One region of the Mesorhizobium sp. WSM4976 genome, then DNA from elsewhere that is predicted to be linked to it. Evidence: riboswitches for the same ligand, from Rfam matches in the RefSeq annotation. Region 1 holds a riboswitch; each other region holds the start of a gene.
What was found. Region 1 has a riboswitch for thiamine pyrophosphate ahead of thiC (phosphomethylpyrimidine synthase ThiC). Riboswitches for the same ligand answer to the same signal wherever they lie in the genome.
Positions count from the first base shown of each region.

Region 1 (9,959 bases):
TGACGAGGATGAAGTTTGCGCCTGCGGATCCTGTCGGAAGTCTGAAGTGCACGGGTTGGTCCACGGGAACGGTCTGCCAACCCAAGCGGGCGGCTAAACTCGCCATTTCGCTGAATTTCTCAGTCGGTCCAAGTTCGCGCGCGTCATCACGGTTCACATCGTGATTTCCCGGTACGAATATCAACGGAAGCGCCTTTGAACTGCGTCCCTGTGCGCGGCAGAGCAACGTGAAATGCTGGAATGCCGAAGCAATGAAGGTCTTGTCGCCACGGCTCGTGAAATCCCCCATGAAGGCGATCGAATCCAAGGGCTTCGAAGTCGTCAGCCGCCGAAGTTTCGTCAAGACGGCACGCAGCGAAGACGCGCGTAGCTTCTGCGTTATTTTCGGAGCGAACTTGCTATCCTTGGCATCGATGTTGCTAGAGGAAGGATGCCAGTCCGGATAGTGAATATCGCCTACTTGAAGGATTCGCACCCGCCGCATAACTCGCCCCCCTGCCGAGAGCCATAGACTAATCCGTTCGCTTTTGCCAAGCGCGAACGATCATCCGCAGTGTCCTTAACGAGGTAGCCTGCACTTTTCGAGAATTGCCACGGCGGCTATTTTTCGGCTGTGAAGCACACGAGACCCGTGACGTGAGACCCAGTTGCTCAATGCCCAGTTGCTCAATGAGCTTTCTTACGAATAAGGGAGAATTTCCGCGGCCGGACTATCTCTGAGCGAGCGTGCATGACTGCCAACGGAAGGTCTTGCACGCACCCTTGCGATCTTGAGCAATGGTCGCCATGACTTTCTTCTTGCAGGCTTTTGAGTGGCCCAGCCTGCGATCACCAGACCCCACCGATTCTAAAGAGCGTGGCAGATGGGATAGTCGAGGTTGCCCGTGCACAGTCACGCTCAGGGCTTGCGCCGCCCAGAGGACACGCTGAAAAGGCAGATTGGGGCGCAAGCACGCCATTCACGAGAGGTTCGACATGAAGACCATGCAAGAAAAAGACATTCCGGCATTCGTACAAGCAGTTGTGGACGCCGGCTGCAAAATTTGCGCGATTGGCAACTTGGGATACGTCTTTGGCGATGCTGATTTCACGCCAGCGCAACGGAGGGCCGTCGAGCCACAGCTGCGTAGGATTGCTGAAATCTACGGCGAACGCGATCATCTCATGAACGAGATAGCTGTATATCTGCGGTCGATCGGACGCCATGTCGAGGTTGAGCCGAAGACAGGTATTTCCTGATGGCCGTGATCGCGAGAAGCCGTCTTCCAACCTCTGAATCCTAAAGGAGGTGACCCCCAAGGCCGTTCGTCACCTTCGACCAGAATAACCACATCCGTGACCGCCTGAGCTACTTGGTCGATACGCGCACATGGCCAATACAGTTTCTCCATCCTTCACGAAGCGAATGAGGCTTTGGCCATTCAGCCCCGGTCTACGGGGCGTGACTTGTCCCCGATGCATGCGCGAGCTCTCCGCCCGGCTGGCCGCCGGTCGTCGCCACCGGCCGAAGGCGCCCGAATGCGCTTGACAAGATAGCGTCAGCCCGTTCAACCTAAGGCATTCACCAGGGGAGTCCCGGCAAGGGGCTGAGATACTGCTGGCTTTCGCGGCGCAGTGACCCGTTGAACCTGATCCAGTTCATACTGGCGTAGGGACGGTGCAAGCGCTTTGCGGGAGTTTACGCCCGAGGTCCTGTTGCAGCAGGTCTACAGAAGCGTCTTTTCATCCTTCCGGCACAGAACTGGGTCTCCAATGCATGAGCAAAGGAGCCTCACGATGAATGCCCTCACCCCCGCCGTATCGACGGGACCACTGCCCGCCTCGCGGAAAATCCACAAGCCCGGCGTCCTCTACCCGCAGATCAGGGTGCCGATGCGCGAGATTTCCGTCCATCCGACGGCCGGCGAACCGCCCGTCACCGTCTACGATCCGTCCGGCCCCTACACCGATCCATCAGTCGAAACCAGCATCGAAAAAGGCCTTGCCCGGCTTCGCCACGAATGGGTCACGGCGCGTGGCGATGTCGAAGCCTATGACGGCCGCCACGTCCGGCCGGAAGACAATGGATTCGCCACCGGCGAGCGCCTGACACCGGAATTTCCGATACGCAATCGGCCGCTCAAGGCCAAGCAGGGCAAGGCGGTGACCCAACTTGCCTATGCGCGCGCCGGCATCATCACGCCAGAAATGGAGTTCGTAGCCATCCGCGAGAATCTCGGCCGCGAGGTGATGCGCGGCAAGCTGCAACGCGACGGCGAAGCCTTCGGCGCGGCGATCCCAGATTTCGTCACACCCGAATTCGTGCGCGACGAGGTGGCGCGCGGGCGCGCAATCATTCCCGCCAACATCAATCATCCCGAGAGCGAGCCGATGATCATCGGTCGCAATTTTCTGGTCAAGATCAACGCCAACATCGGTAACTCGGCTGTCACATCGTCGATGGCCGAAGAGGTCGAAAAAATGGTCTGGGCTATCCGCTGGGGCGCGGACACGGTGATGGACCTGTCGACCGGCCGCAACATCCACAACATCCGCGACTGGATCGTGCGCAATGCGCCGGTGCCGATCGGTACGGTGCCGCTCTATCAGGCGCTGGAAAAGGTCAACGGCATCGCCGAGGATCTGAACTGGGAGGTCTACCGCGACACGCTGATCGAGCAGGCCGAGCAAGGCGTCGACTATTTCACCATCCACGCCGGCGTGCGGCTGCACTACATCCCGCTGACCGTCGACCGGGTCACGGGCATCGTCTCGCGCGGCGGCTCGATCATGGCCAAATGGTGCCTGCACCATCACCGGGAGAGCTTCCTCTACGAGCATTTCGAGGAGATCTGCGACATCGCCAGAGCCTATGACGTCTCCTTCTCGCTCGGCGACGGCCTTCGTCCCGGTTCAATCGCCGATGCGAACGACGCGGCGCAATTCGCCGAACTGGAAACACTTGGAGAACTCACCAAGATTGCCTGGGCAAAGGACTGCCAGGTGATGATCGAAGGCCCGGGCCATGTCCCCATGCACAAGATCAAGCAGAACATGGACAAGCAGCTCGCAGTGTGCGGTGAGGCGCCGTTCTACACGTTGGGGCCGCTGACGACCGACATCGCGCCGGGCTATGACCACATCACCTCAGGGATAGGTGCCGCCATGATAGGCTGGTTCGGCACCGCAATGCTTTGCTACGTCACGCCGAAAGAGCATCTCGGCCTTCCCGACCGCAACGACGTCAAGATTGGCGTGATCACCTACAAGATAGCCGCCCATGCAGCCGATCTGGCGAAGGGCCATCCGGCAGCGAAAACCAGGGATGATGCCCTTTCGCGCGCGCGCTTCGAGTTCCGCTGGGAGGACCAGTTCAACCTGTCGCTCGACCCCGAAACCGCACGGTCCTTCCACGACCAGACCTTGCCCAAGGAGGCGCACAAGCTGGCACATTTTTGTTCGATGTGCGGGCCGAAATTCTGCTCCATGCGCATTTCCCACGACATCCGTGCCGAGGCCCAGAAGGAAGGCATGGCGGCAATGGCGGCAAAATACCGGGAGGGCGGCGATCTCTACATGCAGGCGGACGAGACTGGCGTACCGGTCGTGCCAGAGGCTCCCAAACCATCATGAGGGTGCTCGTCAAAGGGGCCGGCGTTGCCGGCCTCACCGTCGCTTTCGAACTCGCCGCCCGCGGCGCGACGGTCACCGTCGCCGAGATGCGGCATGGCCTTGGTGGCAACGCGTCGTGGTTCGCCGGCGGCATGCTGGCGCCATGGTGCGAGCGCGAAAGCGCGGAGCAGCCGGTGCTGGATCTCGGACGCGATGCTGCCGACTGGTGGGATGCGGTGCTGTCGGGTCAGGTGACACGGGCCGGGACATTGGTCGTGGCCGCGCCGCGTGATGCCGGTGAGCTTGACCGGTTCGCCAGTCGCACGTCAGGGCATCGGCGCGTCGATGAAAACGAAATTGCGCTCCTGGAACCCGACCTCGCCGGCCGCTTCCGGCGTGGATTGCTCTTCCCCGACGAGGCTCACCTCGACCCACGCCCGGCGATGGCGGCACTTCATGACAAGCTTGCGACCATGGGTGTCAAATTCCACTTCGGCTGCGACGCCCGGCCTGTTTCGGGATTCGCCCGTCAGATAGACTGCATGGGAATGGCAGCGGCCGATGACAGGCTGCGCGGTGTTCGCGGCGAAATGCTGATCCTTCGCACGCCTGATGTCTCGCTGTCGCGGCCGGTCCGTTTGCTTCATCCACGCTTTCCGCTTTATGCCGTGCCGCGCACCGATCACCGTTTCATGATCGGAGCGACGATGATTGAAAGCCAGAGCGCCGGACCGGTGACGGCGCGTTCCATGATGGAGCTGCTGGGCGCCGCCCATGCCCTCCATCCGGCCTTTGGTGAGGCCGAGATCGTTGAAACCGGTGTGGGTGTCCGTCCGGCATTTCCCGACAATTTGCCACGCGTCGAAACAGACGGTGAGATCATCGCGATCAACGGTCTTTATCGTCACGGTTTTCTCCTCGCCCCCGCCATGGCGCGCCAGGCTGCCGACCTGGTTTTCAGTCAAGACAGAACCAAGGAGCATGCTCATGAAACTGATGGTCAACGGCGAGGCGCGTGAGATTGCCGCCACCACGCTGGCCGAGTTGCTTGCCGCGCTCGACTATGAGGGCGATTGGCTCGCCACCGCCGTCAACAGCGACCTCGTGCACAAAGCCAACCGCGCGGAGTTCCAGTTGAGCGACGGCGACCGGATCGAAATCCTCTCGCCCATGCAGGGCGGCTAGCATGTTGGAGCTTTATGGAACCGAGCTTTCGTCGCGCCTGCTTCTCGGCACGGCTCAGTATCCTTCGCCGGCCATCCTTGCCGATGCAGTCAAGGCATCGGGCACGTCGGTGGTGACCGTCTCGTTGCGGCGTGAGATGGCGGGCGGTAGGGCCGGCGAACAATTCTGGTCGTTGATCCGCTCGCTGGGCGCCAGAACCCTGCCCAATACCGCCGGCTGCCTCTCCGTCAAGGAAGCCGTCACCACCGCGAAAATGGCGCGCGAGGTCTTCGGCACCAACTGGATCAAGCTCGAAGTGATCGGCAATCACGACACGCTACAGCCGGATGTGTTCGGTCTGGTTGAAGCCGCCCGCATCCTGTGCGAGGACGGCTTTGCGGTATTCCCCTATACCACCGACGATCTCGTTGTCGCCGAGCGGCTGCTGGAAGCGGGCTGCAAGGTCCTGATGCCGTGGTGCGCACCGATCGGTTCCGCCTTGGGACCGGTCAACATGACGGCGCTGCGCTCGATGCGCGGATATTTCCCTGGCGTCCCGCTGATTGTGGATGCGGGGCTCGGACGGCCGTCGCACGCGGCCACCGTCATGGAACTCGGCTTTGACGCCGTGCTCCTGAACACAGCGGTCGCCAAGGCGGCAGATCCGGTCGGCATGGCGCGTGCTTTCGGTAAGGCGGTCGACGCCGGTCGTGAGGCGTTCAGTTCGGGAATGCTCGAACCGCGCGACGTCGCCGTGCCATCGACACCGATGGTCGGCAGGGCCGTTTTTTCATGAAGCTCGATCCCTTCTACCTGATCGTCGACAGCGCCGCCTGGATCGAAAGGTTGGCGCCGCTCGGCGTCAAGCTGATTCAGCTTCGCATCAAAACCATGGATGAAACCGGGCTGCGCGCGGAGATCCGCAAGTCGAAGGCCTGGTGTGTCCAACACAAAAGCCAGCTCATCATCAATGATTATTGGCGCCTGGCAATCGAGGAAGGCTGCGATTTCGTGCATCTGGGCCAGGAGGATTTGCAAACGGCCGACCTCTCGAGGATACGGGCAGCGGGCGTCAGGCTCGGATTGAGCACGCATGATCATGTCGAGCTGGAAACGGCCATGTTTGCCGAGCCCGACTATGTCGCGCTCGGTCCGATCTATCCCACCACTTTGAAGAAAATGAAGTGGGCACCGCAAGGGCTAGAGCGGATCAGCGAGTGGAAGCGGCGGGTGGCGCCGATCCCATTGGTCGCCATCGGCGGCCTCAACCCCGACCGCCTCGACGGCGTCTTTGAGGCCGGCGCCAACAGCGCCGCAGTGGTCACGGACATCACGTTGAGCTTCGACCCCGAAGCGCGCACGCGAGAATGGATCGAAAAGACGGACCGATGGCGATGAGACGAGAACCGCATGTGCTTGTCGTTGGCGGATCAGATTCCAGCGGGGGTGCTGGAATAGCACGCGACATCGAGACGATCTCTGCCGTTGGCGTGCGCACCTGTCTCGCCGTCACAGCGCTAACGGTGCAAACGCACGACGCCGTGATCGAAATCCATCATTCGCCACCCAGCATGGTGGCCAATCAGATGTGTGCCGCGCTACAGGCCAACGACGTAGCCACAATCAAGATCGGCATGCTGGCGACTGCCAAGATCATTGTTGCCGTTGCCGCAGTGCTGCGCAAATTTCCGCAAGTGCCGGCAGTACTCGACCCTGTGCTGGCCTCCACCTCAGGCCGCGCACTTCTGGAAGCAGGCGCTATCGCTGCCATGAAGCGCGATTTGATGCCGCTTTGCTGCATTGTCACGCCCAACCTTCCTGAACTGGCGCTCCTTACTGGTTCCGAACCGGCTTCGGATGAGGACGGTGCGCTCCAACAAGGACAAAGACTGCAGGCCGTCGGCCCTCAGGCCCTGCTGATCAAGGGTGGGCACGCGTCGGGTCCCCGATCGGCCGATATTCTGTTACGCTCCGATCATGAACCCATCCACTTCGACACGCCGCGCCTTGCTATATCGATGCGCGGAACAGGTTGCATGCTGGCCAGCGCGATTGCGGCGCATCTGGCGAAGGCGAAGTCGCTCGAAGATAGCGTGCGCGAAGGCAAGCTGTTTGTGTTCGAGAAGCTTCAGAAATGCCGGCTGAATAATCACAACGTTCTGCGTCCAGCCAAGCAGACCCATTTTCCAGAATTTTTCCAGTAGCGAGACTGGAGGGCTACTGCTTCTCTATGCCATCCTTACAACGCGTTGAGTTCCACTGTGCCGTCCAGAATTATCTGTCGTTGTCCAGAATTAAGCCGGGCTTAGAACTGAAACGAACCCGCCGAAAGGTACGAGCGGCCCTCACTCGATAAGGGTTACCAAACCTATTCCTGTGGGCTACCAATCCGCGTGGTGGGTGGCCTTAGGTTACCAATCAGTGTGGCGTCCGGAATTATCTGCCTCTCTCCGGAATTAAGCCGAGATTAGAAGATCGGTGCGGTATTGCGCCCGGTCAAACCGTGTCGATTTGCGGCGTAGCCGACGTGTCTCACGCTTGGCGGCGTCGCACGCTGGTCCCGATTGTCGCCCGAATATCTGCCTACCGGCGACAGTGAATGCGCCAAGCTAGACCTTCGTCGATAGGGCGGCTCCGGTTTACCAATCCTGTCGTCCTAGGTTGACCAATCCGTTGTCGACCGTGAGCGGGTTTACCAATAAGGGCGGCTATATTCTGCGCAAACCCAATCACCTGATGCCAATCCAGAATTAATCGTCATTAAGGGCATTGGTAAACTCAGTCTGAAACCCCACCCTTAGCCAGAAAACTCTCCTGTTTTCAATCGCATAGCCCGCCCGCCAGCAACCGATAATTCGGGACCGGTAAACCCGTGAAAGGCCCAATAATTCCGGACGTCACACCAGTCTGCCCTTTTATGCGACTTTTCGAGCACAGACCGGGAACATCTGACCGTTTCCATTCATCGCCCAAGGCCGGTTTAGCGCTGGAAAAGCCAAAGTGCGGGAGTAAGAATGGCCGCAACGGGGCCGGAAGCCGTCGGTCAGCTTTCGGGGAGTGATCCCGGTAAGTTCGCAACTCATTCGCTTCTTTTCTGCAGTCCCCGCCATTACGAGTTGGCGGTGTCGGTCGCCGAGGGGATCAACGCCATTACTGCGGCTAGTTCGGCCCTCCGGACGAGGAATGGCATGCGCGTCGTCCCATAGTGCTTGGCAAGATGGAAGCGGTGCATGCCTCCTACGATGTGAACTTGGCCTTGGTACTCGCCGAGCAAAGGCGGTGTGACACCGCGGCCATGCAGCCATCGGTAGGCGATCCCACAGCTCTTGCTCTTGTAACGTTGATGCCAAGGACCCTTGTCCCTGCTGGCGGCGTAGGTAAGCCTGCCGCCAACGTCAGTGACATCAGCGTCGATAAGAATGAAATCCGTCGAAGCGTGGTCGCTGGGATCATCGCCGTCGAACGCGAGATAGAAGTTTGCAGGATCGCAGTCCCATATCGCAGTCAGTGCAACCGGAATGTTCTTTCTTCCTTTGCACCAGATGTCGACCTTGCGTTTCTCCTGAGCGCGGGCGACCTCGAAGGCTTCGTCTAGTTTTCCTTCCGCGACATCCATGGCTGTGATGACGTTCAAGCCAAGGGCCGTCAGACGGTTGATCTCGTCCACGTTCGCCATGCCTTCTCCTCTGGCAGCAGATTATTATCCACCGTTGGAAGATGCGGCGGCAATCCAAGCCTGAGGCACGAGGGCCTGTCCACGCCATTCCTCAATCAACTTGACTCCGGGAAGCTTGCCCCAGACGTCCTCATCTGCATGATCCAGCACGATGATCTGGAGGCGACCTTTCGCGGCCATGACCTCAGCGCCTAGGAGCGCAAAGACCTTCCTGACGGCGACCACGTCCTGATCCCTCCACGCGATGAGGTCGGGGCCCTCGTCGCCCGCCGCCCGCTTAGGAAAATAGACTTGGCTAGGTTGGTCGAAGATCAGCTGACCAGGGACTGGGTGATGAGGTTCGGCCAGGAAGTAGTGCTGCAGCGCAAGCATTAGTGCGACGTGATACGCGAGCCAATTGGCGCCGCTGCCAATCTCCCACAGGTAGTCCTCACGCGTTCCCCTAGTCACCTTGACGGTCAGGTCTTCAATCAACAGCCTAATCGGGGCCTCGGGCCACTCCGCGTCAAGCTGCGGAATCAGCCGATTGGCATGATGGGAGACTTGGTGCAACGCGTTGAATAGCTTGCGCTGGATGTCGGCCTCGGAGATCGTCTTTTGCAGCGTTGCAATATCGGCCTGCAGCGAGGTGAGTTCCTGCCGCAAATCCGACGACTGGTCGGCGCGGTCGTAGACGTGCAACGCCTGCTCCAATCGACCGAGGAAGCGCTCAAGCCTATCGAAGCGATTGGCCTCGTCTCGGGCGACGTCAGAGTCCCGTTCCAGCACCGCTATCTCGCTACGGACATCGTTCAACTCAGATAGGACCGCTTCAGCGGCGCCGCGCTGGCGCAGGATTTCCTTGTCAAGCGTGTTAGACATCGCAGGGTGGGTCCGCAGTCGGATCTCCAGACCGCCGAGGTTGTCGCAAAGGGCCAAGACCTTCTCGCGGCCGCCGTCCCCGAGTGCGACCAACGGATCGGCGAACTCGTCGGCCAAGTCCCTCAGCCACGTGGAAAGGTCCAAGCGGTCACGTTGGATGCGCATGGCGTCGCCGTACGCCTCGCTGCTCTCCACCAGACGGCGCAGTTCGTTCAGGCGCTGACGATGCTCGGTAAGTCGCGCGGCGATTTCAGTTTCCGACGCACGAAGGGTTTCCAGACGCGTCAGCACCACATCGATGCCGGCCAGGCTTGGTCGAGCAAGACTTGAGTTGCTGTTCGACACGCGCCGAAGCAGGTCAACAACGTCACTCCAGTCCTTCGGCACTTCAGTGGAGGAATCGACTAGGCCAAGTTCGACTGCCTGACGCAGCCACGCCTCCGCCTCCGCCCGCCAAGCGCCAGTTGCCGACACGATCGCGCGTAGCTCAGCCTCCTTCCGGCGGAGGTTGCGCTGGAGCCGATCGATCTCAAACCGCGCCTGGAGAATCTTTGCCGTGACCGCGCCCAGAACGTACGGGAAGATGGTCTTTAGCTTCTCCCGGTGTTCCGTCGTATCGGCCTTGAAAAACATCACGTCGGGATTGGCGATCACGTTCTGAGGTTGG
Region 1 is NZ_JARTVT010000044.1:4,272-14,230, forward strand. It holds gene P9272_RS33310 (metallophosphoesterase) at 1-484, opposite strand, end outside; gene P9272_RS33315 (hypothetical protein) at 976-1,239, shown strand; TPP riboswitch at 1,557-1,673, shown strand; gene thiC (phosphomethylpyrimidine synthase ThiC) at 1,777-3,612, shown strand; gene thiO (glycine oxidase ThiO) at 3,609-4,610, shown strand; gene thiS (sulfur carrier protein ThiS) at 4,579-4,776, shown strand; gene P9272_RS33335 (thiazole synthase) at 4,778-5,551, shown strand; gene P9272_RS33340 (thiamine phosphate synthase) at 5,548-6,153, shown strand; gene P9272_RS33345 (hydroxymethylpyrimidine/phosphomethylpyrimidine kinase) at 6,144-6,959, shown strand; gene P9272_RS33350 (hypothetical protein) at 7,865-8,431, opposite strand; gene P9272_RS33355 (DUF3732 domain-containing protein) at 8,456-9,959, opposite strand, start outside.

Region 2 (9,959 bases), on a different contig from region 1:
TCGCAATTGGCCTCTTTGAAGCCTCCAGATCATACATATGGGGGATTTGTCATGCTGCGATGCTGCGCGCTCCTTGCAGCCTTGATCCTCGTGGGTCTCACGACGTTCGAAGCGCATGCCGATCGACGGGTTGCCCTCGTCATAGGCAATTCGCAATACCGCGAAATCCCGGCCCTCAAGAATCCGGACAAGGATGCCGAGGATGTATCGAAGACATTCCGGCTGGCCGGCTTCGAGGTGTTCGCCGCCAAGGACCTCACCAGGCTCCAGTTCGAAGAGAAGTTCCGCAACTATCTCGCGGCCGCGGACGGTGCCGATCTGGCGGTTGTCTATTATTCCGGCCATGGCTTTCAGGTCGGCGGTGAGAATTTCCTGATCCCGGTCGATGCGTCGCTGAAAGACGCGGCCGACATGGAGGTCCAGGCCATCAAGGTCGATGACATATTGCGACAGCTGCGCTCGAGATCGAAGGTGCAGATGATCATCCTCGATGCCTGCCGCAACGATCCTTTCCCGCGCAAGGATTACTGGCTGCGCGACCAATTAATCGTCGCGGGCGACAGCGGGCTCGCGCAGGTGACAGGGTCGCAGAACACGCTGATTGCCTTTGCGACCGAGCCCGGTGCGGTAGCCTATGACGGATCCGGCGACCTCAGCCCGTTCTCGTCCGCCTTCTCGCGCCGCGCGCTGGCGCCGAACCAGGAGATACGTTCGGTGATGGCGGCCGTGCGCCGCGATGTGGTCAAGGCGACCAACGGCAAGCAGGTTCCGTGGGAGAATTCGTCGCTGCTCGACGACGTGGTGCTGATGCGCGGGACGGAACAGCCCGCGCAGCCGCCCGACGCTGAGCAGGACCAGCAAACGGCGGAGCGCGGAATCCAGGTCGCCGCTGCCGCCGAAGCGATCGGAAATCGCGACATCCGGGTCCCGGTCGGCGTCGGCCCCGTGCCGCTGAAGCTGGATTTGCCGGCCAAGGATGCCTCCCTCAGCCTCAAACTTGCGGGCTACCCGGCGACCGGGACGCTGTCCCTGCCTGATCGCGTGCTTTCGCCGCAATCGAGTCTGATGGCCGCTGAGATCGGCAATCTGCGCTACGAGCCGCAGATCGGCTCACCCGCACCTGTTGACGTTGGCTTCCAGATCCGCGTGGGCAACGCCGCGAAACAGGCGACGGTGAAACTGTCGCCGAACGTCGAGCCCTGCGACCAGGCCGCCGGCGAGCCGCTCGACCTGCAGGGCGTAGTCTCGGGCCGGTTGCCAAACGAGATCGGCAGCGGCGCCGTCGAGGCTTGCGAGGCGGCGGTGAAGTCCTACCCTGATGTCGCCCGCTTCCGTTACGAGCTGGGGCGGGCGCTGCTGGCGTCGGGCAGGGTTGATGACGCAACGAAAGCGATCCAGGAAGCGGCCGACAAGGGGCACATCCGCGCCGTTTACGAGCTCGGCTACATCGCCGCGTCCGGAATGGGGGCGGCTCCGGATCTGACCAAAGCCAACAGCCTCTATGCGCAGGCATCGGACAAGGGAGATCCCTACGGCATGACTGCCTTGGGGCGCGCCTTGTTCGATGGTGTGGGCGTCCAGCGTGATACCGCCAAGGGACTCGATTTGCTGCTCAAGGCGGCGGCCATGGGGCACGTCGATGCCACCAAGGACCTTGCGGTGATCTTCCGGGACGGCCGCAATGGCGTGCCGGCGGACGCGGCCCGGGCCTTGGCTTTCCTCAGAGCCGGCATTGACCGGCAAGAGGCCTACTCGATGGCCATTCTCGGTCTCTTACCCAGGCGAAGTGAAATGTCGATCGCGGTATGCAAGCCCAAGGTGGTGACGAAGGTGGTCACGAAGATAAAGGTGATCCGCACTCCCGCGCCACCAGTACAACCGCCGAAGATCACCACGCCAAAGGCGCCTCTGGTGCCAATCGAGCCGGTGCCCTGGCGCGGCAATGCCGGCGACAACGATCACTCGCCGCCCGAACGCGGCAGCGGCGACAACAGCAACGGTTGATGGCATCGGCGATGGTGGCGATGCTGCTATCGCCGACCGCCGACGATCCAGGTGCGGCGGTAATACAGCGACCTGACAGCAACCCCGGCCAATAGCGGTTTCTGGCCGCTCTGGGCTTACTTGTCCGTGACGATCTTGACCTTGTCGCCGGCCGACACGCTGGCGCCCGGCGACATGGCATTGAGCACCCTGAACAGGTCGAGCTTGCGGTCGACGCCGACCATTTGTGCGGCCAGCGAGCCCATCGTCTGGCCGGCCTGGACGGTGACGACCCGGATATGCAGCGGCTTCAGCGCCGCCTTCTCGGTCGGGCTCAGCACACGGAAAGAGCCGCTGACCGAGCGCGCGACCGGATCCAGCGACGCGCTGGCCGAGGGCGCCGCCGTCAGCAGCCGGTAGACCTGCCCGCCGGCGCGGATCACCGCGATGTCGAACTGCCAGCCTTGCGCGGTTGCATGCGCCGTCGCCGCCTCGTTGCCGTTGATCGTCTCCTGGCGCACGCTGGTGTCTTCGAGTCCCGCCACCCAGCCGCTGCGGATGTAATCGGCGAGCGAGACCGACTTGTCGATCGCCACGCCGTCGAAACGAATGGCGATGTCGCCGGGCCCGGTCGCGGTGACGGCGGCCGCCGAATTGTCGATGACGAAACCGTCCGGAACGGTGAAGGAGACACCAAGATTGGGGTGCATGAAGGTCTGGCCGCGCACATAGCCCTCTTCCGGCGTGTCGCCATAAAGCAGGCCGTCTATACCGGCGAGGAATGCGTCGCGGTCGCGCGTGCCGACGCCGGGCGGGCCGAAATTGCGCGCCAGGCGCTGCGCCAATTCGATCCGCTGCGGCGTGTTGGGATGCGTCGCCAGGAAGTCGAGGCTGGCGTCGGTTGCGCCGCTGACCGAACGGAAATCCGTGTAGGCCGACATCGACTGCAAGAAGCGACCGGCGGCGTAAGGATCGTAGCCCGCCTCGCCGATCGACTTGATGCCGATGGCGTCGGCCTGCAGTTCCTGGTTGCGCGAGAATTGCGCGAGCCTCAGCTTGCCCCGGATGAGCGCCGCCTTGGCGGTCGGGCTGTCGCCGAGCACATCGGAAACCACCTTGGTCGCCAACCCCTCCTCGGCCTCGAGCTGCTGCCGCTGCAGGCCGTGATTGGCCGTGACGTGACCCATCTCATGCGCGATGACGGCGGCAAGCTCGGAGGAATCATTGGCCAGCGCCAGCAGGCCGCGCGTCACATAGAGATAGCCGCCCGGCAGCGCGAAGGCATTGACGTTGGGCGAGTTGAGGATGGTGATGCGGTAGGTCTGTGTGGGGTTGGCAGACACCACCGTCAGATTGCCGACGACCTTGGCCACCATGCGCTCCAGCTTCGGATCCGAATACTCGCCGCCATAGGTAGCGAGAATGCGCGGATGCTGCGCTTTCGCCATTTCGGCGAGCTTGGCGTTGGCGACGACATTGTCGACGGTGATCGGCTTGTCTGAAGGCTGGAAGCCGCTCTCCTGCACGTCCGGCGGCGTGAACATCTGGCAGCTGGCCAGCGCCACGGCGACGCCCGCCAGCGCGAAAAATCGTGCCAGTGGCCTCATCCACACTTTTTCAACGCCGGTCGACAGATCGGCTTCCTTTCGAAATATTTCGGCAAATCACGGCCCCGCCGGACCAGCATGGCCGGACCTAGCCACACTCCCCCGGACAAGGCAAGCAAACGCCGGATCACCCATTGACGGTTTGACCGTAAATTATGTCCGCTTCCGGGCAATATGTTGTGATCCGGCAACGGTGCCGCCTCGATCGCCGATATAGCGCCTGAACGCATCCGGTCCAGAGCGATCGAAGAAATCGTCGGCCGGCCCGGTCGCCGCGATCCTGCCCTCATCGAGAAAGGCCACGTCCTGGCCGATCCGGCGCGCATCTTCCGGCTGATGGGTGACGAACAGCACCGTCATTTTGCGCTCGGCATGGATGCCGGCGAGAAGGTCGAGCATGTCCTCGCGCAGCGCCGGACCGAGCGACGCGAAAGGTTCGTCGAGCAACAAGACGGGCCGGGCGCGCAGCAGCACCCGCGCCAGCGCGACGCGCTGCCGCTCGCCGCCGGAGAGCTCGCGCGGCAGCCGCTTTTCCTTGCCGGCCAGGCCGACGCGCGCCAGCGCCTCGGCGACGGCGGCGCGATCGGCATCGCCGAGCTTCAGCGACGGCGAGCGGCCGAGCCCGACATTGGCTTCGACCGTGAGATGCGCGAACAGATTGTTTTCCTGGAACACCATCGACACCGGTCGCGCCGAGGGCGGCACGTTGCCAAGGTCGATGCCGCCGATCAGCACCTTGCCGGTATCGGGCGTTTCGAAGCCGGCTATCAGATTGAGCAGCGTCGACTTGCCGGAGCCACTCGGACCCATGATCGCGGTGATCCTGCCAGCCGCGAACTCGGTATTGAAGCGGAAGGACGCCTCGCCATAGCTGAACGACGCGTCTTCGAGTGTGACGGTCAGCGCCTTCCCTGTCGCGATGCCGTTGTCCGTCGATGTCATGCCTTCGCTTCCCGCCCCAGCCAATCGGCGGCGACGACCAGCATCAGGCAAACGAGGCCGAGCAGCAAGGCAAGTCCCGCGGCGTCCGCGGTCCGGTAGCTGCCCATCCGCGCGAGCAGAAGATAGGGCAAGGTCTGCACAGAATCGCTGCCGAACAGCGCGATCACGCCGAGATCGCCGAGCGACAGCGCCATGGCGAAGGCGAGGCCGGTCGCTAAAGGCCGCCTGAGCGACGGCCAGTCGATCAGGCTGAGCCGGCTCCAACCGGCTACGCCGAGCGCCAGGCAAAGCCGCTCATGACGCTCGCTTGCCGCGTCATAGGCCGGTCGAATGGCGCGTATGGCGAACGGCATTGCCATCACCGCGTTGACGGTGACGACCATGACCGGCGCGACGGCAAACACATCGGTGATGCTACGCAGCGCCAGGAACCAGCCGGCGCCAAGCACGATCGGCGGCACGACGAGCACGAAGCCGGCCCCGGTGTCGGCGGCATGTTCGAGCAGCGACATGGCACTGCCCGCACGGCGATGCAAAGCCAATGCGCGCCGCGCCGCGATCAATGCCAGCGACAGCGACACGCTGAGCAGTGCCGCGAGCAACGCGAGGCCGGCGCTGGTGAGCGTGGCGCGGCGCACCGCCTCTTCGCCCGCCAATCTGCCGAGGTCGGCCTGAAGGCCCGAAACCACCGTCGCCACCATCGGTCCGGCGACGAACAGCAGGGCGAGCGCGATGAGGCCGGCATTCAGCAGGCTTTCGATCCGGCCAGCCGAAAGGTAGCGGCGCGGCGCGACCGGCAGATTGGCGTCGCCGACCGTGTTGGCGCCGAGCCGCGTGAGCGCTGCGACCACCACGAACGTCAGTGCGATCTGCAGCAGCGTCAGCACCACCGCACGGGCCGGATCGAAGTCGAAGCGCAGCGCCTGGTAGATGGCCACTTCCAGCGTCGTCGCAGCCGGGCCCCCGCCCAGCGTCAGCACGATGGTGAAGGAAGTGATGCAGAGCATGAAAACCAGCCCGGCGACGCCCGGCAATGCCGCGCGCAGCACCGGCCATTCGATCAGCCGGAAGGCCGGCCGGGCGCCCATCCCAAGCTGGCTCGCCAGCCGCCACTGGTCGGCGGGAATGGTGCCCAGCGCCTCGAGGAACAGGCGCGTGGCCAAGGGCAGGTTGAAGAAGACATGCGCGACCAGGATCCCGGAGAGACCGTAGATGCCGGGCCACTCTCCGCCGCCGCGCCCGGCGAAGACGCCGGCAAAGTAACCGGCGCGGCCGTAGAGCGCCAATATGCCGAGCGCGGTGACGATCGCCGGCAACGCCAGCGGAACGGCGAATAGCTGCAGGATCAGGCGGCGACCTGGAAAGGCCGGATGCCGCGACAAAGCACGTGCAACCAGGAGTGCCGGCGCGACCGACAGAAGCGTCGACAGCAGCGCCTGCCAGAGCGTGAAGCGGGCGACGCGAAACAGATAACCGTCGAAAGCCGCATAGGCCCCGGAGAGGTCCTGTGCGCCTTCGAGCATGAGGCCGGCAAACGCGCCACCGATGAGCCCAGCGATGGCAGCAAGGGCGATGACGCCGGCGGTGACGCGGGAGTCAGGACGCGGCTGCACGTTGCGCCTTGCTGGAATTCAGCCAACGTCGCGTTCCTTCGCGCCTCCCTCTGGCCTGCCGGCCATCTCCCCCACAAGGGGGGAGATCAGATGTCGCGCCGGCTTTCGCCAATCGCCAACGTTGAAAATCGCCCGCCGCCGGTGAAGCTGCCAATCTCCCCCCTTGTGGGGGAGATGTCCGGTTTGCCCTCCGTAGCCGCGGCGCAGCTGCTGCGAAGGATGGGCAGGACAAAGGGGGGCGCCGTAGAGCGATCATCTTACGCTAAAAGCGGGCCTACTTGCTCATCACCGCCAGCCACTCATCAACCCACGCTTTGCGGTTAGCCGCGACGTCCGCCGGGTTGAACAGCAGCGTCTTGGTCGGCTTGACCAACTTGTCGAAGGCCGGGTTGAGCGGCTTGTCGGTCTTGCCGGCCGGGAACATCCAGTTTGTCTCCGGAATGATGTCCTGGAATTTCGGCCCGGTCATGAAGGCGATGAATTTCTGCGCCAGCGGGTTCTTGGCGCCCGTTGTGGTAACGCCGGCAACCTCGATCTGCAAGTACTCGCCTTCCTCGAAAGAGGCCGCCTGGTAGCGCTCGGTGTTCTCGGCCACCATGTGATAGGCCGGCGAGGTCGTGTAGGAGAGCACCATAGGCGCCTCGCCCTTGGTGAACAGGCCATAGGCCTCGCTCCAGCCCGGCGTTACCGTCAGTACTTTCGTCTTGAGCTTGGCCCACGCCTCCGGCGCCTTGTCGCCATAGACCGACTTCACCCAGAGCAGCAGACCGAGGCCGGGCGTCGACGTGCGCGGATCCTGGATGACGATCTTGTCGGTGCCGCTGCCTTCCACCAGATCCTTGAGGCTCTTCGGCGGGACTTTTAGCTTCTGCGTGTCATAGACGACGGCGAAATAGCCGTAGTCGAACGGCACGAAAGTGTCGTCCTTCCAGCCGCCGGGCACATTGATGCCGGAGATTTCGCCATGCGGCGCGAACAGGCCGCTCGCCTTGGCGTCCGCCGTCAGGTTGGTGTCGAGGCCGAGCACGACGTCGGCCTTGGTGCCGGCACCTTCCAGTTTGACGCGGTTGAGTAGGGCGACGCCGTCGGCCACCGAGACGAATTCGAGGTCGCAGCCGCATTCGGCTTCGAATTCCTTCTTCACCGCCGGGCCAGGCCCCCAATCAGCGGTGAAGCTTTCATAGGTGTAGACGGTGAGCTTGTCCTTGGCCGCGGCAGGCGCAACGCCGGCTAGAAGCGAAACAAGGCCTGTTGCCAGAACTAGACGGGACAGTATCGCGCGCATCGGCGCCTCCTTCGTTCGTGTGACAAGGAATTGAGGCGCCGGATGGTCCGAAACGTCTAATCCCTCCGCCGGTACAAACCGGATCAGGTTCAGCGGGTTGGCTTGATTGCCTCTCAGCCGGATAATGTCCGGCACCCCGTTAGAGCGCCTCGACAGATAGGCCCGGCCGAAGCGGCGCGCAAGCGGAAGTTTGCCGGGCAGCTAATGGTCCGGGCAGGAACCGAAGCGCGGCGCATCCGGCTTCCGTTTCACTTGGAGGGCTGGTAAGGGCGACGGCCATGGGCACATTCACCATCCTGCTTGGCGGCGAGCTTATCCGCACGCCCCGGCTCGAACGCCAGATCGCTGGTTCGCGCGTCATCGCCGCCGATGCCGGCATCGGCCATGCCCGCACGCTTGGGCTCATGCCGGAACTCTGGGTCGGCGATTTCGACTCGGTGCCGGCAAACCTGCCCGAAGATCTGGCCTCCGTCCCACGAAAAGTCTTCCCGGCCGAGAAGGACATGACCGATGGCGAGCTCGCCATAGCGGAAGCGCTCCAGCGCGGCGCCACGAGCCTCGTGCTGGCCGGCGCCTTCGGCGGCAAGCGCGCCGACCATGCTTCCTTGCATCTGGCGCTCGCCGTGCGACTGGCCGAGGCGGGCACGACCGTTCTGCTGACAAGCGGCGCGCAGGAAGGTGTTCCCGTTTTGCCGGGTAGCGCCGCCTTCGACTATGCGGACGGCACCCTGTTTTCGGTGCTCGGCTTCTCCGAGCTCGCAGGCCTGACGGTTACCGGCGCGAAATGGCCGCTCGACCACGTCGAGGTGGCGTTCGGCTCCTCGCTCACTATATCCAACGAAGTCAGAGGGCGGCTTGGCATAGCGCTGGAGCGCGGCCGGGCGCTGCTTCTGGCCCACCCCTATCCTCTTCCCGAAAGCTGACATTCCAGACATGGCGCCGCCACTTCTCAATCTCGACGGCATTAAACTGACCTTCGGCGGCACCCCGCTGCTCGACGGCGCGGCGCTAAGCGCATCCGCCGGCGAGAAGATTGCGCTGGTCGGCCGCAACGGTTCGGGCAAGTCGACCCTGCTCAAGATCGCCGCCGGCATGGTCGAGCCGCAGGACGGCGAAGTCTTCCGCCAGCCTTCGGCCACGGTCCGCTATCTGCCGCAGATGCCGGACATGGACGGCTTCGCCACCGTGCGTGCCTATGTCGAGGCCGGCCTCGGCCCGGCCGACGATCCGCATCGCGCCACCTATCTGATGGAACATCTCGGCCTCACCGGTGAGGAGAAGCCGGGCGATCTCTCCGGCGGCGAGGCGCGGCGCGCCGCCCTTGCCCGTGTCATGGCGCCCGAACCCGATATCCTTCTGCTCGACGAGCCGACCAACCATCTCGATCTTTCCGTGATCGAATGGCTGGAAGAGGAGCTTGCCCGCACCTCGTCCGCCGTCATTCTGATCTCGCACGACCGCCGTTTTCTGGAGCGCGTCACCCGCGCCACCGTCTGGCTCGATCGCGGCCAGACGCGGCGGCTGGACAAGGGCTTTGCCCATTTCGAGGAATGGCGCGACCAGGTGCTGGAGGAGGAAGAGCGCGAGCAGCACAAGCTCGGCCGCCAGATCGTGCGCGAGGAGCACTGGCTGCGCTACGGCGTGACCGCGAGGCGCAAGCGCAATATGCGCCGTCTCGGCGAATTGCAGACGATGCGCCAGCGTTTTCGCGGCCATCGCGGCGCCGAAGGCACCGCTACCATGGTGGCGAGCGACGCCGCGGAATCCGGCAAGCTGGTGGTCGAGGCCAAGGGCATCGATAAGAGTTTTGGCGACCTCACCGTGGTCAAGGGTTTCTCGACCCGGATCCAGCGTGGCGACCGCGTCGGCCTGGTCGGCCCGAACGGCGCCGGCAAGACGACGCTTTTGAAGATGCTGACCGGCGAGCTGGCGCCGGATGCCGGAACCGTGCGGCTCGGCGTCAATCTGGAGATCGCGACGCTCGACCAGAAACGCGAAGCGGTCGATCCGCAGGAGACGCTGGCGCATTATCTTACCGACGGTCGCGGCGAGAACCTGCTGGTCAACGGCGAGCAGCGCCACGTCGTCTCCTACATGAAGGATTTCCTGTTCAAGCCGGAGCAGGCGCGCACGCCAGTGCGCGAGCTCTCGGGCGGCGAGCGCGCGCGTCTGCTGCTCGCCCGTGTGCTGGCGCGGCCGGCGAACCTCCTGGTGCTCGACGAGCCGACCAACGACCTCGATATGGAAACGCTGGAACTGCTGCAGGAGCTGGTCGCGGGCTTTGCCGGAACGGTGATCCTGGTCAGCCACGACCGCGACTTCCTCGACCGCACCGTCACCAGCGTGATCGCGCCGGAGGGCAATGGCCGCTGGATCGAATATGCCGGCGGCTATTCCGACATGCTGGCGCAGCGTGGCGGCTCGAAGCTGGAAGACCGCAAGGCGAGGTCGAAGGCCGAGGCCGCCGAGGCTTCGCCGAAAGCCGAACAGGCTGCGCCGAAGGGCCCGGCGAAGAAGCTCTCGTTCAAG
Region 2 is NZ_JARTVT010000011.1:80,540-90,498, forward strand. It holds gene P9272_RS15215 (caspase family protein) at 52-2,004, shown strand; gene P9272_RS15220 (M48 family metalloprotease) at 2,121-3,590, opposite strand; gene thiQ (thiamine ABC transporter ATP-binding protein) at 3,744-4,532, opposite strand; gene thiP (thiamine/thiamine pyrophosphate ABC transporter permease) at 4,529-6,145, opposite strand; gene thiB (thiamine ABC transporter substrate binding subunit) at 6,420-7,430, opposite strand; TPP riboswitch at 7,474-7,579, opposite strand; gene P9272_RS15240 (thiamine diphosphokinase) at 7,709-8,353, shown strand; gene P9272_RS15245 (ABC-F family ATP-binding cassette domain-containing protein) at 8,364-9,959, shown strand, end outside.
Region 2: it holds a riboswitch for thiamine pyrophosphate, as region 1 does, so the genes downstream of both, thiB (thiamine ABC transporter substrate binding subunit) here and thiC (phosphomethylpyrimidine synthase ThiC) in region 1, are expected to answer to the same signal.

Region 3 (9,959 bases), on a different contig from region 1:
GGCCAGCGGGGAGCCCGCCGCGAGCATTGCCAACGCGGATGGTTCCAATCTCGCCGCGAACGAACCGGACACCACCGCCGTCGCGCCGGCTGAGACCGCGGCTTCGGCCGAGCCAAGTGCGAGTGACGATCTTTCGCCTGCCGATCCGAAGTTGGCGAAGCTTATCGATACCAGCGATCCCCGCGTCCTGGTCGCGGTGGCCAAGGGCGACAGCCTCTTGCACGAAGAAAACTATGACGAAGCGATCGAGGCCTATGAAGAGGCCATCGCGATCGATCCCGAGAGCCCGCTCGCCTATTTCGGACGAGGCAAGGCCTTTGATGGCAAGAAGGATTTTGCCCGCGCAATCGCCGATTTCGACAAGGCCATCGCCATTATTCCCGACGTCGCCGCGCCGCTCACGCGCCGTGGTCTGGCCAAGGGCGCGGCGGGCGACGCGGACGGCGCGCTTGACGATTGCATCAAAGCCATCAGGCTCGACCCGAAAGCAAGCCGCGCCTTCTTCTGTACTGGAGCGGCCTGGTACGGCACCGGAGACCCGAAGCGAGCGATCGAGGCCTTTTCATCGGCGATCGAGATCGATCCGAAAGACGCGGCCAGCTATTATGGCCGCGGCATGGCTCGGGTCGACGCCAAAAACTACGCCGAAGCCATTGCCGACTTCGATCAGGCGGCCAAGCTAGACCCGCACAATCCAAACTACGCCGCCGCGCGCAAGGCAGCGACGGCCGCGCAGCAGAAAGGCGGCATGGGCGGTAATTCGATCGTACCATCCCCGAAGGAACTCGCGGCTTTCGTCGATCGCGGCTATGCGTTCTACCACAAGGGCAAATATGATCGTGCGATCGCCGAATTCAACAAGGCGATGGCTATCGATCCGCAAGATGCCTCACCCTATGTCGGACGGGCCATCGCGCTTGTCGCCAAAGGCAAGTACGACGCGGCGATCAAGGACTACAACAAGGTCATCGGGCTCTACCCCGACTATTCGGACGCTTACATCGGTCGCTCCGTCGCGTGGACCAAAAAGAACCAACCGGATCGCGCCATCGCCGATTTGAGCCGGGCGATCGAGCTCGACGCCAATGACGCGCAGGCCTATTTCGGGCGCGGCGGCGCCTTCGCCGCCAAGGGCGACTACGACCGGGCGATCGCCGATTTCGACCAGGCGCTGAAGCTCAATCCGAAGATGACGGTTGCCCGCGAAGGCCGCGAACTAGCACTGGCGGCGAAGGCAAGGACGTCAGGCAAGATCGAGAGCGGAGCGGCGACCTCGGCGGGCAGCATCCCACCTGCAGCCAGGGCGGCTTTCAAGAAGGCTCAGGTGCTGGACAACAAAAACGACTATGACGGTGCCATCGCGCTGTATGGCAAAGCGATTGCGCTGTTTCCCGCATATCGGGATGCATATGTGGCCCGTGCCTTCGCTTCCGAGATAAAGGGCGACTATGCCTATGCCATCGCCGATTACAGCCAGGCGATAGCCATCGATCCAGACATCGGTGACACCTACAGCGATCGCGGCCGCGTCCTCAGCTATCAGGGGGACTATGACGGAGCATCGGCGGACTACGAAAACGCCGTCCGCCTCGATCCGACAAACGCAAGGATATATGCCGGTCGGGGCGCGTTCCGCATGAAGCTCCATGAAGACACGGGAGCACTCAGCGATTTCGAGATGGTGCTTAGACTCGATCGCAACAATGTTTTCGGTTACTCGGGCCGCGGCACGATCCGCGCCCGCAAAGCGGACTATGACGGCGCCATCACCGACCTCAACCAAGCGATCAAGTTAAGGCCAAATTTCGCTGCCGCGTACAAATCGCGAAGCGCGGTGTGGGCAGCCAAGGGCGATTTGAAACGCGCCGAGGCCGACCGCAAGAAGGCACTGAGCCTCGGGGCGGAGTGAGCAGGGTGTCGGAGCGCCGGCGAATGTCACCTTGGAAATGGTTGCAAGTGGTGGCGGTCATCCCCGTAAGCATCATTGGGGCTGACGTGATGCCAACGATGTTCGGCGGCGGACACCACCACCATCAGTCTGTGGCGATGCCGCCCCGGACGCTCACCACCGCCGACATCGATGCCGAGATCCGGAAGCAGAATCTCGGGATCTTCGAGGCTATCGCCCGGGAGTTTCCGGACGACTACGATGCGATGCTGCGTAAGATCACTGCCGCGGCCCAGGCTGGAAACCAAACAGAAGTGCGCAATATCAGCAGGCAGGCGGTCGCCGATCTCAGGCATAGATACGCCCCGCTCCTGCCCACGACCCCCGACAGCAATGCTTCGGAAGTGCTTTCGGCGCAGCTCGACATGCTCAATCATGTCATGGCGCGCGAAACGCCGGCCACCTGCAACAATTACCTGCGCAACGGACCGGACGCGATCAGTGCGCCTGGTCACGATTTTCTGGCCGACCTGGACAGGATCGGCGCCACTCTGTTCCGCGCCTTCGGCGCCGCCAAAAGAAGCGGCCTGCCGGCGGTCGCGCCCAGCGATCAGGATTGGTCGCTGGTCGCTGACATTTTCAAAAAGATCGGCGGCACGCCGGCCGAGATGGAGGCCATCTCAAACGCCAACCAGGACTTCCCGGGCCTGTGTCCGGCCATGGCGAAATTCTATGAAGCCGCCCTGTCGCTGCAAGGCGAACCGGGGTGGCACATCAAAACCGCGCTGCTTCGCACCATCGTCAAGAATTAGGCTCCGCACCGGATTCCGGGCAAGGCGCCGGCGCAAGGCCGCGTTCCTTCGGCGCTTGGCCCCTACCCCAGAAACTCGTTCGTGAAATAGGCCGCCAGATCCGGCTTCTCCTTCAGCGCCTTGCCGTTGCCATCGAGCAGGATCCCCGAGGCGAACAGATACCCGCCCATCGCTTCCATCTTCGCCTTGTCCATGGTGCCGATGGCGCCGGCAGCACTTTTCAGGAAATGACCATCGTTCAGCGCCTTCAGCGACGCGTCGATCAGCGCCGGGTTGGTGAGCGTATCCTTGTTGGCGGCGACGAGCAGTTCGCCCGCCTCCTTCGCGTGATCAGCCGCGAAGGCATAGCCGGCCCGCGTCGCCTGGACGAAGGCAGCGGCTGCCTTGGGATTGGCGGCGAGGAAGGCGTTGCTGGAAACGATCAGCGTGGTGTGCTCGTCCGGCACGCCGTAATCGGCGTAGCGGAAGCTGCGCTGCTTCAAGCCTTTCAGCTCGGCCTCGACGCCTTCCCAGGTCGAGACTTCTAGCGTGAAGTCGACCGCGCCATTGGCCAGCGCCTCGTAGGCCGAGGTGCCCAGCGTCACGGTGGAAAAATCGCCCTTGCCGCCGTCATGGCGGATGATGGTCTGCAACAGCGCGTTCTCCCAGGCGCTGCCGAAGCCGCCATAGGTGAGGCCGTCGAGATTCTTCGGGCTTTTGATGGCGGCACGGTCGGCGTTGAAGACGACGCGGCCGGTTTCCGACTGGACGACGGCATAGACGGCCTTCAGGTCGGCGCCGGCGCTCTTTTGCGTGAACAGGCCGAGCGACCCCGAAATGCCGAAATCGGCGACACGGTTGGCCACCAGCGTGCCCGAGCCGGTGTCGCCATAGGGCAGGATTTCGACATCGAGCCCGGCATCCTTGTAGAAGCCCTTGTCGCGGGCGACGAACAGGCCGATGTGGTTGGTGTTGACGGTCCAGTCGAGCGCGACAGTGATTTTTTGCGCGGCTGCCCGGGCACGCGTGGCGGCCCCGGCGAATGGCAGGCTGGCGGCCAGGAACAGCGCCTGGCGGCGGGTAAGGTCAATCATTTCGGTTCTCCATCAGGTGGTCGTTGATCGGGGTCGGCTGGCCAAGCAGCGTGTCGAGGATGCCGGCCTCGATCGCCGCCGCCTCGCGGGCGAGCGCGGCGCTTTCGGTGCGCGGACGCGGCAGCGGCACGGCCACCTCACGCACCACGCGCGCGGGCCGCGCCGAAAGCACGTAGATGCGGTCGGATAGAAGCACCGCCTCACGCACGTCATGGGTGATCAGCAGTGCGGTCCAGCGGTGGCTTCGCCACATGCCTTCGAGCCAGCGCTGCATGGCCGCGCGGGTCAGCGCATCGAGCGCGCCGAAAGGCTCGTCGAGCAAAAGCATGTCGCGCTGCTGCACCACGGTGCGCAGCAGGGCCGCGCGCTGGCGCATGCCGCCGGAAAGCTCGGCCGGCCAGGCGCGCTCGAAGCCGGCAAGGCCGAACTCGGCGAACAGGGGCGCCACGCGCTCGCGCGCCGTGCTGCGCTTCATGCCCTGCACTTCAAGCCCCAGCGTGGCGTTGTCGATGACGCGCCGCCACGGCATCAGCGCGTCGCGCTGCGGCATGAAGGCGAAGCGGGCGCCATCGAGCGGCGCGCCGTCGAAGCGCATCTCGCCCTCGCCCCGGATCGCGCCCGTGAGGAGCTGGAACAGCGTCGACTTGCCGGCGCCGGACGGGCCTAGGATCGACACGAACTCACCCGCGCCGACATCGAGCGAAACGCCGGCCAGGACCTCGAGCGCGCCGAAGTTTTTTCGCACGTCGCGGAGCTGGAGCCGGGTCATGACCGGCGCTCGGAGGCTTCGGCCTTGCGGTTGCGCCCAGCCCTCTCCCAAGGCATGGCGAGGTGCTGCACCACGACGGCCAGACCAAACAATGCCAGTGTCAGCGCCGAGCTGACTGCAACGGCGGCAAGCACGAGATCGGGCCGAAAGTTGTTCTTGGCACTGAGCATGTAGATGCCCAGCCCCTTCGCGGCGCCCGCATATTCGGCGAAGATCGCGCCGACCACCGCATAGGTGATGGAGATGCGCAGTCCAGCGAAGAAATAGGGCAGCGCCGACGGCAGCCGCGCCAGCCAGAATATGCGCCAGCGCCCTGCTCCCATGGCGGCAAGCATCTGGCTGATTTCCGCACTTGTCGCGGCATAGCCTTCGACCAGCGCCACCATCATCGGGAAGAAGGTGACCAGCGCGACCAACAGGATCTTCGGCAACAGCCCGAAGCCGAACCACAAGACCACCAGCGGCGCGATCGCCACCAGCGGCAAGGTCTGGCTGGCGATCAGCAGCGGAAACAGCGCGCGGCGCAGGGGGGCCAAGAAATCGACCAGGGCCGAAAGCGCGAAGGCGGCGATCAGCGAGCAGGCGAAGCCGGCAAGCGTGGCGCGGATGGTGGGAAGCGTGTTTTCGGCAAGTGCGGCGCGGTTTTCCCAGGCTTGCTCCAGCACGCCGGACGGCGCGGGAAGCACGGTGGGCGCGATGCCGCCGAGACGGGCGTAGAATTCCCAGACGAGGAGGAGCAGGGCGAATGCGAGGGCGGCGGGGAAGAACCTGGCGAAGGCTCGCGTGAAGGCTGATCTCCACCCTTGTGGGGGAGATTGGCTGTCGCGCCCGCTTTCGCCAATCGCCGAAGGACCCCGTCCCTCTTCCGGGATAGGATCAGATGCGGAGTTCTCTCCCCCGCCCAGCAGATCGAATGAAACAGCCATAGCATCTACCTCGACAGCCTGAGCTTGGGCTCAAACCGCGGTCGGGCTGTTGGCCGAGATGGTGATGTCGAGTGTCACGTGGCCCGCGCCGGGGCCGAAGCGGCAGAAGGCTTCGTTGAGCGTGGCGAACACCGCGCCGGCGTCGCCGCGCAGCCTGGTGCAGAAGTTCTTGGAACGGTCGAACACGCCGGACTGTTTCAGGAAATCGATGCAGCCATAGATCTCGTCCATGTGGTCGCCGGTGCCCATCACATAGAGCGAGAATTGCGCCGCCACCGCCTGGTCGGTCGAAGGCGTCGACCGCACGGCGCCGAGCGCCGCGCGTTTGCGCTCGTCGAGCGGGATCGCCGGGCCGCCGATCTCGTCGGAGCGGCAGATCGGATCGTCCGGCTCGCCGGGGCAGCCGCGCGAGACGGCGGCCGACAGCACGCAATGCTTGCCGCTTTTGGCCGCCGCGACGAACAGGTCGCGCATGGCCGGGAACAGCACTTCGGGCGGCCCGACCAGCAGCGTCGAGATGTCGTCGGTCTCGATCCTCAGCCTGTCGCGGTAAGGGTCGAGCGCGCCGAGCGCGCCAAGGATGACGCCGACGAAATCGTCGGCCATGGGATAAAGGGAAATCTGTGCGCCGGAAAACATGGCCCGCCTCGCTCCGCTGGTATTATCCAGATCAGCTTTAGGGTCCGGAGGCTTGCCGCCACCATCTCAGCCCCGACCGTACGGAGCACCCCTGTGGATGGGCGCGTTAAAGCACTGTTTGCCGGGTTGGGGAAGCGGTTTTTTGCGGGAACCAATGGGCCACGAGTCTCATCTCCCCCTAGGGGGAGATGCCGACGGTTATAAGATTTCCGCGAATTTCTTATAACCGCCAATCGTTCAAATTGTACGAACTTCGCTTGACGATGTTTCGTACATAAAGTACGATATTTCCTTTGAGGGAATTTGCTTGAACACCGCGAACCATGCCGCTTTCGCCGACCTCTCCTGCCCTTTGCTGTCGCCGCTGCCGCTCGCCGAGCGCGAGCGCCTCGCCGGCGCCTGGCGCATGGCGAGCCAGGACATCGCCGACGACATCCGCTTCATCCGGCAATATCTGAAAGTGATCGCCGAGAAGGACGAGCGGCTGTCGACCGGCGCGCTGGTGCACGGCCGCGCCTATGTCGAAGCCTGCGCCGCCTGGCTGCCGGAAACGGTGGCGCGGTATCTGCGAAACCTCAGGCTGATCAGCGAGTGCGAAAGCGCGATGATCGCGGCGGGGGTGAGGTTCGCCCGGTCGAGCGACGCCTGGTGAGAGCTCCCCTCTCCCGTGCGGGCGACCGAAGGAGCCCGCGCCGCGGACCCTTCAACCAGCCGGCTGCAACCTCGGCTCGCCGCTCCGGCAAATGCATCGTTTCACACAATCGCCAATTGGTGGACGCGGGTGAGCGGCCGGGCGTTAATTCCTCCCGGGCGAAGGAGGGAATAGACGCATACCAGGGAGGAACATGTTTGATGCAACCGCAAATCGACATCGGCGCACTGCCCGAGGATCAGCCCTACGAAGTCACCTCATTTGCCAGAAGGCACGGACTGACGATTCCGGTGGCGGATGCGGTCCTTTTCGCCAAGGGTCCGTCGCCGTCGCGGGCCGCCTGCGATACCGCGGCACTTGCCCTTCTCTGCGCCGTCGCGCAATACGCCAGGAAGCAGGGTGGGCGCTAGAGCGTTTCACCGTTGCACGGAAACGGCGATCCGCTCCATCCGTTTGTTTTGGAGCAAATCCGGGCGGAAGGCTACGGCGAAGGCGCCGAGCCTAACCGCCCACACTTTTCCTGGAATTGCTCTAGCGGTTCGGCGGCGCACCTTCCCTTTTCTTGACCTTCCTACCAGCTGAACTGGAGCCCCGCATTGCCGCCGACCTGGCTGCCGGCGAAGGCGATGCCAAGCGTGGCGGTCAGTCGGCCGCCGTGGGCGAAGCCTTCGCTCAGCACGGCGGCGCCTGTGATGCCGAAGGCATTTGCATAGCCGGCATTCCCCCAGTTGACGCGCAGGCCGAAATGCTCGCCCTGCACGAGATCGGGCGCGGCGAGCGCGGCCGAGATCGAGGCGTTCTCGAAGGCGCGGGTGATGCGATTGTCGATGTCATCGACCTGGGCGGCCAATGCCGTCTTGCCAGTGACCGTCGTCGTCCCGCCCTGGCCATTGTCGACTTCCTGTTTGGTCACGCCGGTCTGGGCATTGATGCAGGTGTCGGTGCCCGGGCTGTAATAGTAGTTGGGACCGTAGGCGGAGCAGACCCTGACATATTCGACCGCCGCCTCGGATGGCGACGCAAGCAACGTTGCCGCGCCGAGAATGGCCGGCGCAAGGAAATATCTGAACATGATGCCCCCCGGCCGCTCTTACCAGGTCAGCTGCAGGCCGGCATTGCCGCCGACCGTCTTGCCGGAGAAGGCGACGCCCGCGGCGCCGGCCAGCCGGCCGTTGCCGCCAGGCATGAACCCCTCGCCCAGCACGGCCGCGCCGGTGAGGCCCATGGCATTGGACTGACCGGCATTGCCCCAGTTGACGCGGACGCCGAAATGCTCGCCCTGTACCAGGTCCGGGCTGGTCAGCGCCGACGCCACCGAGGCACCCTCGAAGGCGCGTTGGATGCGGCCGTCGATGTCGTCGACCTTGCTCGCCAGCGCCGTCTTGCCGACAACCACGCCGTCTTCGGTCAAGCGGCGCGTCTCGCCGGTATTGGCATTGATGCAGGTATCGGTGCCGGGACTGTAGTAGTATTGCGCGCCATAAAGCGTGCACACCTTGACATACTCGACCGGCTTGGCCAGCGCCGACGCCGGAAAGCCGCTTGCCGCTGCCAGAAATGCGAATGAAACAAGACGATGAATGCCCTGCATACCGTGGTCCCCCGGGAATTGGATTGAGAAAGCCCTCGCGTGAGACCACCATTGAGCTCCGCACCGCGTCAACGGCTGGCTCCGGGCCAATACCTGACTTTTACCGGGAGTATTCTGGTTAAATTCAATCTGGTGCCAAGGAGCAACAGTAGATTACCTAAACTTATTGAATCGGCGGCCTTCAACGGGAGTTCGAGCGTCTTCCTGCCAAACGGCCGGCCGTGGCCTCCCACGTCAGGTCATTGTCGGACATCGTTGTCGGGGTGACCCGGCGGCGGCGCGGCCGCCGAACCGATTCAGGCCTTGGTTTTGGGTTTCGCCGCCGCCTTCGCCTTGGCGGGGGCCTTGGCGGGCTTCTCCGCCTTGGCGGCTTTAGGCTTCTCGGCCTTGGCGGCGGCCGTCGTCTTCGGGCTCTTCGCCTTCGGCTTGCCTGCCGCGTCGATCTCGGCGACCGCCTGGTCCCAATGCTCCATATGAGCGCCTTCGGGCCGGCCGGCCTGCTCCCAGATCTCGTGCGCGCGCTGGCGAATGCGTTCGTGCCTGTCGTCCGTCACTGTCGCCTCCTAGGGTTGGATGGGTTCCCCGGCGCGAACACTAGCGGAATTTTGACGCGGCGTCTTCGGTATCACGCACATGCGACCGACTTAGGCGGCAAATTCGCTCAGTGTCCGTCGGTGACGACTCCGATGCCGAGATGCGCTGCCTTCTTTGTGATCAATCCGGCTAAATCCGCGTCAGAGCGGTCGGTGCCCGTGCGCTTGCGCAGCAGGGAAATTGCCTCCTGCATGGACAACAGGCCAGTCCTGTGCTCGGCCAACAGCTTGTCGACCTGCCGAGCGATGTCAGGTGATTCGACGTGTGGATGATGCATGGCAACGACTCCTTCCGCTTCGTTGCCTCCCAAACCGCTGCCTATCCTAGGCCTTGTGCCTCGATGCGAGAAGAGCCCTATCCTTCACCGAAGCATCCGGCTGGGGTCGGGCTCTTCAGGCGCCAGATGTTACTGGATCACCTGGACAACGCGGCGCGTGCCGGGATCGATCAGCACCGTGTGGTCGTTGACGACCGCATAGCGATACTTGACGTCCGGAACCTGCTGCAACTCGACGGTGTCGGGCACGGTCGAGCCGACGCCGAGCTCGAGGCCGAGCACGTTGACAGAGGCGATCGGATGCTTGTGGACATATTCCTTGACCACGGTCTGCTGCTCGGGGGTGACGATCACCTCGTCCGCGGCCGCGATGCCGATGCCGGCCATCAAAGCCAGGCCGGCGACAGCTGGAATGAGGGTGGTTTTCATCGTTTCTCTCCTGTTGCGTTCACGACGATCCTGCGGATCGCGTCTTGACGAGCTCCGCCCTGCCTCCGCGGGGGGCGGAAACATCGGCAAGTCGAATAGTTGAGCTCCCGGGGCAAACGTGCTCGGCGAGGTGTTGTTCCGTCAGCGACGACTAATTGAGGTGGCGGAACCTTCGCATCGGCTCTGCATTGGAAGGCATTGAAACTCCCCAAGACTTTGAACTCCAAAGGGCGCCGCCGTCATGCAAGAAGGTTACATCAGAAGCGACATCGAACTTCGCGCCCCCGTGGCGATCGCCGTTGGCGCCGG
Region 3 is NZ_JARTVT010000033.1:56,958-66,916, reverse strand. It holds gene P9272_RS30695 (tetratricopeptide repeat protein) at 1-1,909, shown strand, start outside; gene P9272_RS30690 (hypothetical protein) at 1,957-2,700, shown strand; gene P9272_RS30685 (ABC transporter substrate-binding protein) at 2,763-3,773, opposite strand; gene P9272_RS30680 (ABC transporter ATP-binding protein) at 3,766-4,542, opposite strand; gene P9272_RS30675 (ABC transporter permease) at 4,539-5,468, opposite strand; gene P9272_RS30670 (YkoF family thiamine/hydroxymethylpyrimidine-binding protein) at 5,499-6,107, opposite strand; TPP riboswitch at 6,098-6,210, opposite strand; gene P9272_RS30665 (hypothetical protein) at 6,415-6,759, shown strand; gene P9272_RS30660 (hypothetical protein) at 6,960-7,169, shown strand; gene P9272_RS30655 (porin) at 7,331-7,831, opposite strand; gene P9272_RS30650 (porin) at 7,850-8,350, opposite strand; gene P9272_RS30645 (DUF2934 domain-containing protein) at 8,647-8,904, opposite strand; gene P9272_RS30640 (hypothetical protein) at 9,012-9,254, opposite strand; gene P9272_RS30635 (DUF1236 domain-containing protein) at 9,351-9,650, opposite strand; gene P9272_RS30630 (DUF982 domain-containing protein) at 9,892-9,959, shown strand, end outside.
Region 3: it holds a riboswitch for thiamine pyrophosphate, as region 1 does, so the genes downstream of both, P9272_RS30670 (YkoF family thiamine/hydroxymethylpyrimidine-binding protein) here and thiC (phosphomethylpyrimidine synthase ThiC) in region 1, are expected to answer to the same signal.